2 regions of the Clostridium sp. MF28 genome follow, and region 1 is predicted to be linked to the other one. Evidence: a T-box and tRNA genes for the amino acid it is inferred to sense, from the RefSeq annotation. Region 1 holds a T-box; the other holds one or more tRNA genes.
The links. The T-box of region 1 lies ahead of serS (serine--tRNA ligase). A T-box ahead of a tRNA ligase gene usually reads a tRNA of that ligase, here a tRNA-Ser.

Region 1 (5,284 bases):
CATCCGCCTCAAAATGTGAAATAAAAATATACTTTAGCTCTTTGCCATTAAGTACATCTTTTAATTCTGGTAGCAAAGCTTCTGCCTGAATAACGTTCCCTGTATGGACTAATAATGGTTCATCCCCTAATAACAAATATTGATGAAATGTAAGGTTAATTGGTTCAACATAGCTATTAAATTGGTATAAATCTTGACTTATAAATGGCATATTATAAAAACAACTCCTTTTCTATCTTATTGAATGTGCCTTATTTCTTTGTGATACCTATTCTCCATATTTCAGGTCCCTGCTCTAAATATTTCCACTCAAAGTGTTCTGGAAAGTTAACTATAAACTGCTGATAAAGTGGACGAGGATCATGATCATTTATAAGTTCCATTGTTTCACCTTGTTCAAGCTCTTCAAAAGCTTTAAATATGATCTCTTTTTTATGACCTCTTTCATAAATTCTAACATCTATACTAACAGCAAAACTTGACATAATTAATTCCTCCCTTAATATTATTATCTAAACTTCTTCTTAGATGATAATATTATAACCATTGTGCTGAATTTTAGCGTGATTTATATCACAGTGTCAGTAACTTTTGCTTTTATGTGTATATATTTCAATTTCTTTAGAATTTTTGTTTTTATGTTAAAGTAATGTTATGTTAACCGTTCTTATAATTCTTAATCGCTACTACGTATAATATCTTAATCCATTACTAAAAATATTATTGAAAATATTTAATAATATTTCACTGTATGAAAAAGACAGCAAATTAATGAGCTTAATACCTCTTTAATTTGTTGTCTTTCTAAATTTAGATATATCTGATCTATTTTACTTTATTTAATTACTGTCATACCGCCCATATATGGTTGCAATGCAACTGGAATATTTACAGATCCATCTTCATTTAAGTTGTTTTCTAAAAATGCAATAAGCATTCTTGGTGGTGCAACTACTGTATTATTCAATGTATGCGCAAAGTACTTACCATCTTTACCATCTACACGGATTTTTAAACGACGAGCTTGTGCATCCCCTAAATTAGAGCAGCTTCCTACTTCGAAGTATTTCTTTTGTCTTGGAGACCATGCTTCTACGTCTACTGATTTTACTTTTAAATCTGCTAAATCACCTGAGCAACATTCTAAAGTCCTTACTGGTATATCTAAAGAACGGAATAAATCTACTGTATCTTTCCACATTTTATCATACCAATTCATGCTGTCTTCTGGCTTACATACAACAACCATTTCTTGCTTTTCAAATTGATGAATTCTGTATACTCCTCTTTCTTCTATACCATGTGCCCCTTTTTCTTTTCTAAAGCAAGGTGAATAACTAGTCAAAGTTTGAGGAAGTGAAGTTTCTGGTAATATTGTATCTATAAATTTACCAATCATAGAATGTTCACTTGTTCCTATTAAATATAAATCTTCACCTTCAATTTTGTACATCATAGCATCCATTTCAGCAAAACTCATAACTCCAGTTACAACCTGGCTACGAATCATAAAAGGTGGAATACAATATGTAAATCCTCTATTTATCATAAAATCTCTTGCATAAGATATTACAGCTGAGTGAAGTCTAGCTATATTTCCCATTAAGTAGTAGAAACCATTACCAGCTACCTTTCTAGCACTATCTAAATCAATACCACTTAATCTTTCCATAATATCTGTATGGTATGGAATTTCGAAATCTGGAACAACTGGTTCCCCAAACTTTTCTACTTCTACATTTTCGCTATCATCTTTACCAATTGGAACACTTGGATCTATTATGTTTGGAATAGTCATCATGATAACTTTAACTTTTTCTTCTAGTTCTTTTTCTTTAACGTCTAACTCAGCCATTCTTTCTGAATCCGCATTAACTTTTTTCTTTATTTCCTCAGCTTCTTCTTTTTTACCTTGAGCCATTAAGCCACCAATTTGTTTTGATAACTTATTTCTATCAGCTCTTAAAGCTTCTACTTCTTGCTTAACTTTTCTAAGTTCGATATCTAAAGTTAATACTTCATCTACTAACCCCAACTTATTATCTTGAAACTTATTTTTTATGTTTTGTTTAACAATCTCTGGATTTTCTCTTACGAATTTAATGTCTAACATTTTTTTCCCTCCTGATTAAATATATATATTATTATTTCAAAAAATAAAAAAACCATCCCAATATATAATTGGGACGGAATAATCCGCGTTGCCACCCAAATTGCTGGTTAATATTACAACCAGCCCCTCGACACTAGTATTATATAGGTTACTAACCTTTGCATTTATCACGCACAGCTCCAAAAGTGGAAAGATTTAACCTTTCACCGATTCGCACCACCCATCGGCTCTCTGAAGAAATTTATAAATCGTAGTTTTTATCATCGCTGTTTTTTATAACTATTAATTTGTTGCTATGTATATTATATATATATTTATGTTAATTTTCAAGTATATGTTTATATTTAACTTAATAACTAGTTTTGGAATTATATTGACCAGTTATAATATACTATAAATTTCTTATTAAAGTCTACTTAAAAAAATTAAGGTGAGAAGATTTATATAAAAACTCTTCTCACCTTAAATAAATATCCCCTTAAAAATTTTACGGTAACATATATATGTTGCAATTCACAATGCACAATGAACATTTCACAATTACAGCTAAAATTCTTTTAATATTTTTAGAATTATGCTGAAGAATTATTTTTGCAATATATATATAATTATACTACCATAAAATTTTTCACTTACTTTGAATTACTATAGCATATGGATATATAAAGCTAGATATGCCTTTTTGCTTCTATATCTTCGTTTATCAGTTAAAATCAATTCTATTAGAATTCTAACAGATAGTTATACATTCGTTAACAAACTTTAACCCTTCTTTTATATTCCTATGCTTTAGTACCTTTATATCAAATCCAAATACTTTATAAATTAACTGTACACAATATCCTATTCCAATGGCAGTGACTAACGTTCCAATTCCGACAAACCCGCCTAGAATCCATCCAATAATTAGGGCTCCTGCTTCTATAAATAGTCTTATTATTCCAATTGGTTTACCTGTAAGCTTAACTAATGCAATCATAAGACCATCCCTAGGACCACATCCCATTTCACATCCAATATACAAATAGCTTCCTAATGCTGTAACAAATAAGCTTCCAATTAACATTATTATGCCTGTATATATGTTATTACAAACTGGAATGATTTTAGAATGTATTATTAAATCCATAAAACATCCAATTACTATCATATTCGCTATAGTTCCCATCCCAACTTTAAGCCCTAGGATACTTGTGATTGCTACTATTATTATTCCAACTATAATGCTTGCCTGTCCAATAGTTAAACTAGTTACATTTGTTAATCCTTGGTGAAATACGTCCCATGGACTTAAGCCTAAATTCGAATTAAGAGCCAAAACAGTTCCTAGTGCGCATAATAAAAATCCGAATGTCATTCTAATTATAAGTGCTAATAATTTCTTCATACTTCTCCTTTACATTTCTCAATTTTTTGGAATTATAGGCCAAATTACCTATCATAATCCCATTAACTTAAACATTAGTTTCACGTGTGCAAAGCTGACTATAAGCTAATCTTTCAACTAATGTCAGTTTACATCAATTTAATGAAATATTCAATTCATTTTTTAATTTAAATCATAATTATTACTGAAATAAATTCACTAAATACTAATACTGCTACACTCTCTTTTGTAATAAACTATCTAAAAACAAATCAAATCCTAAACAATGTTATTAAAAATGTTAATATTATAATACACAAGTTATCCTACATTTATTTTCCATAATAATATGTATAATAATAAAATTAAAACTAAATTTAAGTTTATTAAAGCTCATGTTTAGCAACTTTAGGCAATTTAAATAATTTTATCTTTATTTTTTCTTTATATTAGATTAAAATTATTATTAAGCAAAAATAACAATATAGTTAAGAGGGAATACTACTTCAAGTAAATATTCTTTTCTTAATTTAAATACACTTATAAGTGAGGTAAGACTATGTCAAACGAAATAAATTCTTCTAATTTTATAAGAAATATCGTTGTAGAAGATCTAGAAAGCGGAAAGCATAAAGAGATAATTACTCGTTTTCCACCAGAACCTAACGGTTACTTACATATAGGCCACGCTAAATCAATTCTTTTAAATTTTGGTTTAGCTGATGAGTTTAAAGGAAAAACTCATTTAAGATTTGATGATACTAACCCTGTTAAAGAAGATACAGAATATGTTGAATCAATTAAAGAAGATGTACAATGGCTTGGTGGTCATTGGGATGAACTTTTCTTTGCATCTAACTATTTTGATGAAATGTACAATAGAGCTGTTCTACTAATAAAAAAAGGTAAAGCTTATGTTTGTGACTTAACAGCTGAAGAAGCTAAAGAATATAAAGGTACACTAACTCAGCCTGGTAAAGACAGCCCTTATAGAAATAGATCCGTTGAAGAAAATTTAGATTTATTTGAAAGAATGAAAAATGGTGAATTTGCTGACGGCGAAAAAGTTCTTAGAGCTAAAATAGACATGGCATCACCAAATATAAATATGAGAGATCCTGTTATATATAGAATATCTCATTCTACTCATCACAATACTGGTGATAAATGGTGCATATACCCAATGTACGATTTTGCTCATCCATTAGAAGATGCTATTGAACATGTTACACACTCTATTTGTACTTTAGAGTTTGAAGATCACAGACCACTTTATGACTGGGTAGTAAGAGAATGTGAAATGACCGCTTCCCCAAGGCAAATAGAATTTGCAAGATTAAATATGACTAATACTGTTATGAGTAAAAGAAAATTAAAACAATTAGTTGATGAAAAAGTTGTTGATGGATGGGATGACCCTAGAATGCCTACTATTTCTGGCCTTAGAAGAAAAGGATGTACTCCTGATGCGCTAAGAAATTTCTGCAGCGCTATCGGTGTTGCTAAGGCTAATTCTGTTGTTGATTCCCAAATGCTAGATTATTTTATAAGAGAGGATTTACAACTTAAGGCGCCATTGTCTATGGCTGTGTTAAATCCTTTAAAGCTTGTAATAACTAATTATCCTGAAAATGAGACAGAAATGCTTTCAATAGAGAATAATGCAAAAGATGAAACTCAAGGTACAAGACTTGTTCCATTCTCTAGGGAACTATACATTGAAAAAGAAGACTTTATGGAAAATCCACCAAAGAAATACTTTAGGTTATTCCCTGGTAATGAGGTTAGACTAAAAGGAGCATACT
Region 2 (5,284 bases), 1.9 Mb from region 1:
TGCTTCTGCTTGACTATAACCACCTGACAGAGCTACTACTCTGACAACATGTGGCTCATCTATTAAATCAATGTAGAAATTATCTTGAGTTGGTATTGAAAGTTTAAGCATCACTTTTGTTTCTTTATCAAGTTTTGATAATTGCTCTAAAATTTCAAGTTTTAAAAGTTTTTCAGATTCTTCCTTATCGGTGCTATGGATGTCAACTTCTGGTTCAATAATAGGAACAAGACCTGCTTCTACAATCTGTTTACCAATTTCAAATTGCTGATCAACTACCATTTTAATTCCTTTAGCATTTGCTTCCTTAATAACTGAGCGCATTTTTGTTCCAAAAATGTTTTTTTCTACTGCCTGCTTTAAAAGATCATCTAAATTACTTATTGGTTTCATAAGCTGAACACCATTTTCAATTTCAGTTAAGCCTTTATCAACCTTTAAGAAAGGTACAATATTTTTTTCCTTCCAAAGATAATCAGGTGTATATTGATTGTCAATAGTACGATACATTGTGTCTTCAAATAGTATAGCACCCAAAATATATTCTGAAGTAAATGCTGGACTCTTTATTATGCGCTTCCTCATTTCATGTACTTGATCAAACATTTCCTCCTCATTAGAATAACTATTTTCTTTAATCCCATACTCAAGTAACGCTTTTGGAGTACTGCCACCACTTTGATCTAAAGCTGCAATAAATCCTTTACCTGTATGTATTCGGTTCATTTGATTTTCATTCATCTAATTCTCCTCCTTCTCTTTATCTTAGATTAGAATCATGTCTTACTTTTTATTATAGTGTCTTTCTCTATTAATTATGCGTTTGCTAATATTATAAATTTAACACAATCTGCAATCACTATAAATAAAGCTCAAAGAAATAATATAAGTCCTTTGAGCTTTATTTATAAATTCACATATAGGTGATTAATTATTATCCAAACTAATGAGTAATTGAATACTTTTTTATGAATTACGCATAACTAATGTTGGAATATATTAAAATGATTAATTCTATTAAGTAAATTACTTAATTCAGCTCCTTCAAAGGAACTTATTTCACTAGTAAATTTTGCTTTAAATATACTATGGAAGGGGAAATATATTATGAAAAAATCTACTATAGTGTTTTTTATATTTTTATTATTGTCATTTACTAATTTAGCTCAAAATACCAGTGCTGCTCCCATAAGTTTAAGTCAAGGTATTTATAATGTACGAGATATTAATCTACCAATAGGTTCTACTGTGACGGCTAGAATTAATGACCCTAACGGTAGAGTTATTATCTTCGTCATTGATAATAACCAATACATGAGAGAACTTACAAGGCTAGATTCTCAATCAAACGAACAAACTCTTAAACCTTTTAACTATGGCTATTCAGTTATAATTTTTGGGAATACTCCTGTTACTTTCTCCTAAAAAACTTTCTCAATTCATATACTTTTAATTTTTTCTGCAATAACAGCAATATAATTTCAAAACCAAAAGCATCAGTTAAACTTTCTAATCTACTGCTTTTAAATGTATTTACTCAACAGTGAATTTTATATTTATTTTACATACTCTTCTTATAAGTGCAATAGAGCATAAAAAATGCAGTCAAGTTAATGACTGCACTTAATGGGATCTAAAGTAAAAATTGAAAATAGCTCAACTTTCACAACTATATTTTATCACATTTATTTATAAATTTTAAGCAATAAATAAAGCAGTAGAAAAATTTCTTCTAACTACTGCTTTTAGTTTTACTTTATTGGGCAATTGCCTTCATTAATGTTACAACATCATCTTCACCCGGTAACCAAGCACCGCCTTTTTTAGTTAATGTTATTGTTACTGTCTGTGGTTCTTCTTTTAATATACCAGACGCCATACTGCCCCCTATAAGCTTAAAAGCTTCTGTATATATTTGTTGTTCAGTCATTGAAGGATTTTCAGTAACTTTTTTCATTATTTCACTCTGGCCATTTTCAGTGATTTTCTTCATATCAAACCCTTTTATTTTAACTTGAACTTTTGCTGTGTCCTTTTCTGTTGACGCAGAAACCACTTCATATTCCACTTTAGTTAATCCTGTAATAATATCTTTCTTAAAAGAATTTTTTATATCATCTGTTAGAATGCTTTCATCTAAACCTGAATTTCCAAAGGCCATCATCATGCCATCATCAAAGCTACTTCTAAATTCAGTATAATCTTCTTCCTTCATCCCTATCTTGTCCATATTAGTTTTATCATCTTTTAAAAGTAGATCTAAAAATATTTTAGCACTTTCTTCTGGAGTTGCTTTTGTTCCGCAACCTACTAGCATTATTGTTACCATCATAACAGCTAACAATATGGTAGAAATTCTTTTGATTTTTTTCATTATTATTCCCCCTAAAATATAGTATTTAATTTCATATAGCAATACATTAATTACCACATGGTTAATATTTTATTATATTTTCCAATTAATTTCAACATTTATTTCATATTAATTCAATACTTGGGCATATATGTAACCAGTTAAGTTAAATAATAAAGAGGCAAACTAGAAATTCTTAACTAGAGCGCCTCAATTGCTTTATTCACATTTCGCTATAAGCATATATTACAAACTATAATATAAGTTGTTGGAAAATACAGGACTCGAACCTGTGGAGCTTTTACACTCACTAGCTTAGTAAGCCAGCCCATTAAACCACTCTGACAATTTTCCATATAAGAGAATTTATTTAATTGTTCTCCTTAGCAATTCATTGTACTCATTCAGTGCAAAGTTTAATCTTCTACACGCACTAATCACCTCCCTATCTAATGAATTTCCTTCATCGCCCATAATTTTGCATAAGGCTTGTCTCATTCTACTAATCATCATCTCTTTTTCTTTTAAATATTCCAAATATTTACCCTCCTTACTTTTTTTATTAGTATAACCCCTAAATAGTAAAATTTATGTATCACTTGTTACATAAATAGGTTGCGGCCAAAATATTCATATTATTTACATATATTCTATGTATAACCTCAGAACTTCAAATGTAATTACTTAATATGATGAACGCATGAAAATTATATATTTCTGGATTAATAATTCCACATCTGTTTTATAACCTAATTTTCTATTGTTCTCTGTGTATATTGTTTAACATTTCTTAAGTGTATCTAATATATTAAAAGTAAATGAGGTGTTTATGATGCCAAATAATGAAAATGAAATATTTTATATAGTTGGCGCCATACTTACTATATTAGTAAACGTGCCAGAGATTATAAGACAAATAAATATTAATTTAAAGTTCAATGAATCTATAAAGCACCATAAAATACTATGATTAGGATGCAAAAAAAGCGCTTAGAATAATTCTAAACGCTTTTTCCTTCCAAAAATTAATTCCTCTATAATTGTAATTTTGTCTTAGTTGAATACAGAAACATTTATTTCACTAGTTATATTTAATAATAAAAAGCATTCCCTCTAATTTAATATAATACTACAAAGGTATATTTTCTTATTCACAATTAATAGATATCCTATATTTTAAACTTAGCTATAATCCATCTTAACTCTTCAGACATTTGAGATAGAAGTTTACTAGATGAAGCTATCTCCTCAACAGATGCCAATTGTTCCTCAGCCGCTGCCGATATTGTTTGAGTCTCATCAGCTATATTACTACTTATGTTTTTAATATTATTTACTGAATCAACAGATTCTTTAGTTCCTACAGTTACTTCAGTGATAGAATATGATATTTCATGAATCTGACTAGATATTTCTATTATCATTTGAAGGATTTCCTTAAAACTTATTCCTGCAACATCAACGACATCTGCTCCTGTTTTAACTTCTTTTGAGTTTTCATTCATAACAGCAACTGCACTATTGGTTTTGTTTTGTACATCATTAATAATTCCAGCTATTTCTTTAGTTGCCTCTTGTGATTGTTCTGCTAACTTTCTAATTTCTTCCGCTACTACACTAAAACCTTTCCCGGCTTCCCCAGCCCTTGCAGATTCTATTGCCGCATTTAATGCTAGAAGATTTGTTTGCTCTGATATACCTTGGATTGTATCAAGTATTTGTCCAATTTTCACTGATTTCTCTTCAAGCTCGCTTATAATATGCGATGTTTCACTAGTCTTTTTCTCTATTATTTCCATTTGGTTCATTGCCTTCACTACAGCCTCTTCGCCAGCATTTGCTGATATTTTTGCCTTATCTGTTAACGATGAAACAGATTTTGTATTTTCAGATACTACATTTATCTTATTAGATATGTTTTCAACCACTTTGTTTGTACTATTAGCAAAAGAAAATTGCTCATCTGCTCCATGTGCCATTGTTGTTACTGCGGATGCAACTAGATTTGATGCATCTGCTGATTGCTCAGCACTTGCTGTAAGCTCTTCAGATGATAATACTAACTGCTCAGATGTATTTCCTAATTGTTTTATTAGTTCAATAATGTTTTTGGTCATCTTATCTATCGCATTACTTACAACACCAAATTCACTCTTATCATTAAGACTTTCTTCTTTTATCTTTACAGAAAAATCACCTTGTGATAAAGAACCCATGTATACTACAAAGTCATTTAATCTCTTTGTGATACGTTTTGTTATTAGTATTCCTAATAAAATTGCTAATATTGAAGCTATAATAACAATACTTATAAATGTTGCTGTTGCAATTTTTAAATTTGCTTTATCCTGAGCGTTTATTTTTTCAGCAATTTGTCTATTATGTTCTCCAAGTTCAACTAAATCAGCTAAGAAAGTATCAGCATATGATTCAACGTTTTTCTCATAGTATTCGTACGCTTCTTGATTTTTGTTTTCAATGGCTAAATCTAGTGCGACTTTTCTTCCTTCCCTATATTTAGCTAAATTACTATCAATCTTACTGATCTTATCAGCCTCAAAATCATCTAATTTCATTTTTTTATAAAGAGCCATATAGTTGTTAAATTCTTCAGCACGAGTATTTATATCTTTTGTTAAATTACTATTTTCATTTTTATCAGTAGTTACCATAATTCTAAAAATGTCAGCTGATATAGCCCTTGCATGCACTCTAGACTCACTAAGCCATTCACTAGATAGCAGTCTTTCACTATACATGACCTCCATACTTTTACTAGACGTTTGTAAAAAATAGTAACCGGTTATTCCAACTGCAAATAATCCTACTAAAGAGCAAATTATAAGCATCGCTAATTTTCTACCTACCTTTAAATTATTAAGCCACGTCATTTTATTGTCCCCCTTATCTTAATACTAGGATCTTAAATAT

Region 2: it encodes a tRNA-Ser, which carries the amino acid that the T-box ahead of serS (serine--tRNA ligase) is inferred to sense. The anticodon was not compared.

What each region holds. Positions count from the first base shown of each region.
Region 1 covers NZ_CP014331.1:5,040,162-5,045,445, reverse strand. The annotation lists gene AXY43_RS22200 (MBL fold metallo-hydrolase) at 1-211, opposite strand, end outside; gene AXY43_RS22195 (DUF2249 domain-containing protein) at 252-485, opposite strand; gene serS (serine--tRNA ligase) at 836-2,113, opposite strand; T-box leader at 2,180-2,386, opposite strand; gene AXY43_RS22185 (YczE/YyaS/YitT family protein) at 2,844-3,500, opposite strand; gene AXY43_RS22180 (glutamine--tRNA ligase/YqeY domain fusion protein) at 4,039-5,284, shown strand, end outside.
Region 2 covers NZ_CP014331.1:783,498-788,781, forward strand. The annotation lists gene AXY43_RS03300 (fructose bisphosphate aldolase) at 1-741, opposite strand, end outside; gene AXY43_RS03305 (hypothetical protein) at 1,108-1,425, shown strand; gene AXY43_RS03310 (DUF5105 domain-containing protein) at 1,757-2,374, opposite strand; tRNA gene AXY43_RS03315 (tRNA-Ser) at 2,623-2,707, opposite strand; gene AXY43_RS03320 (Spo0E family sporulation regulatory protein-aspartic acid phosphatase) at 2,720-2,890, opposite strand; gene AXY43_RS03325 (methyl-accepting chemotaxis protein) at 3,523-5,244, opposite strand.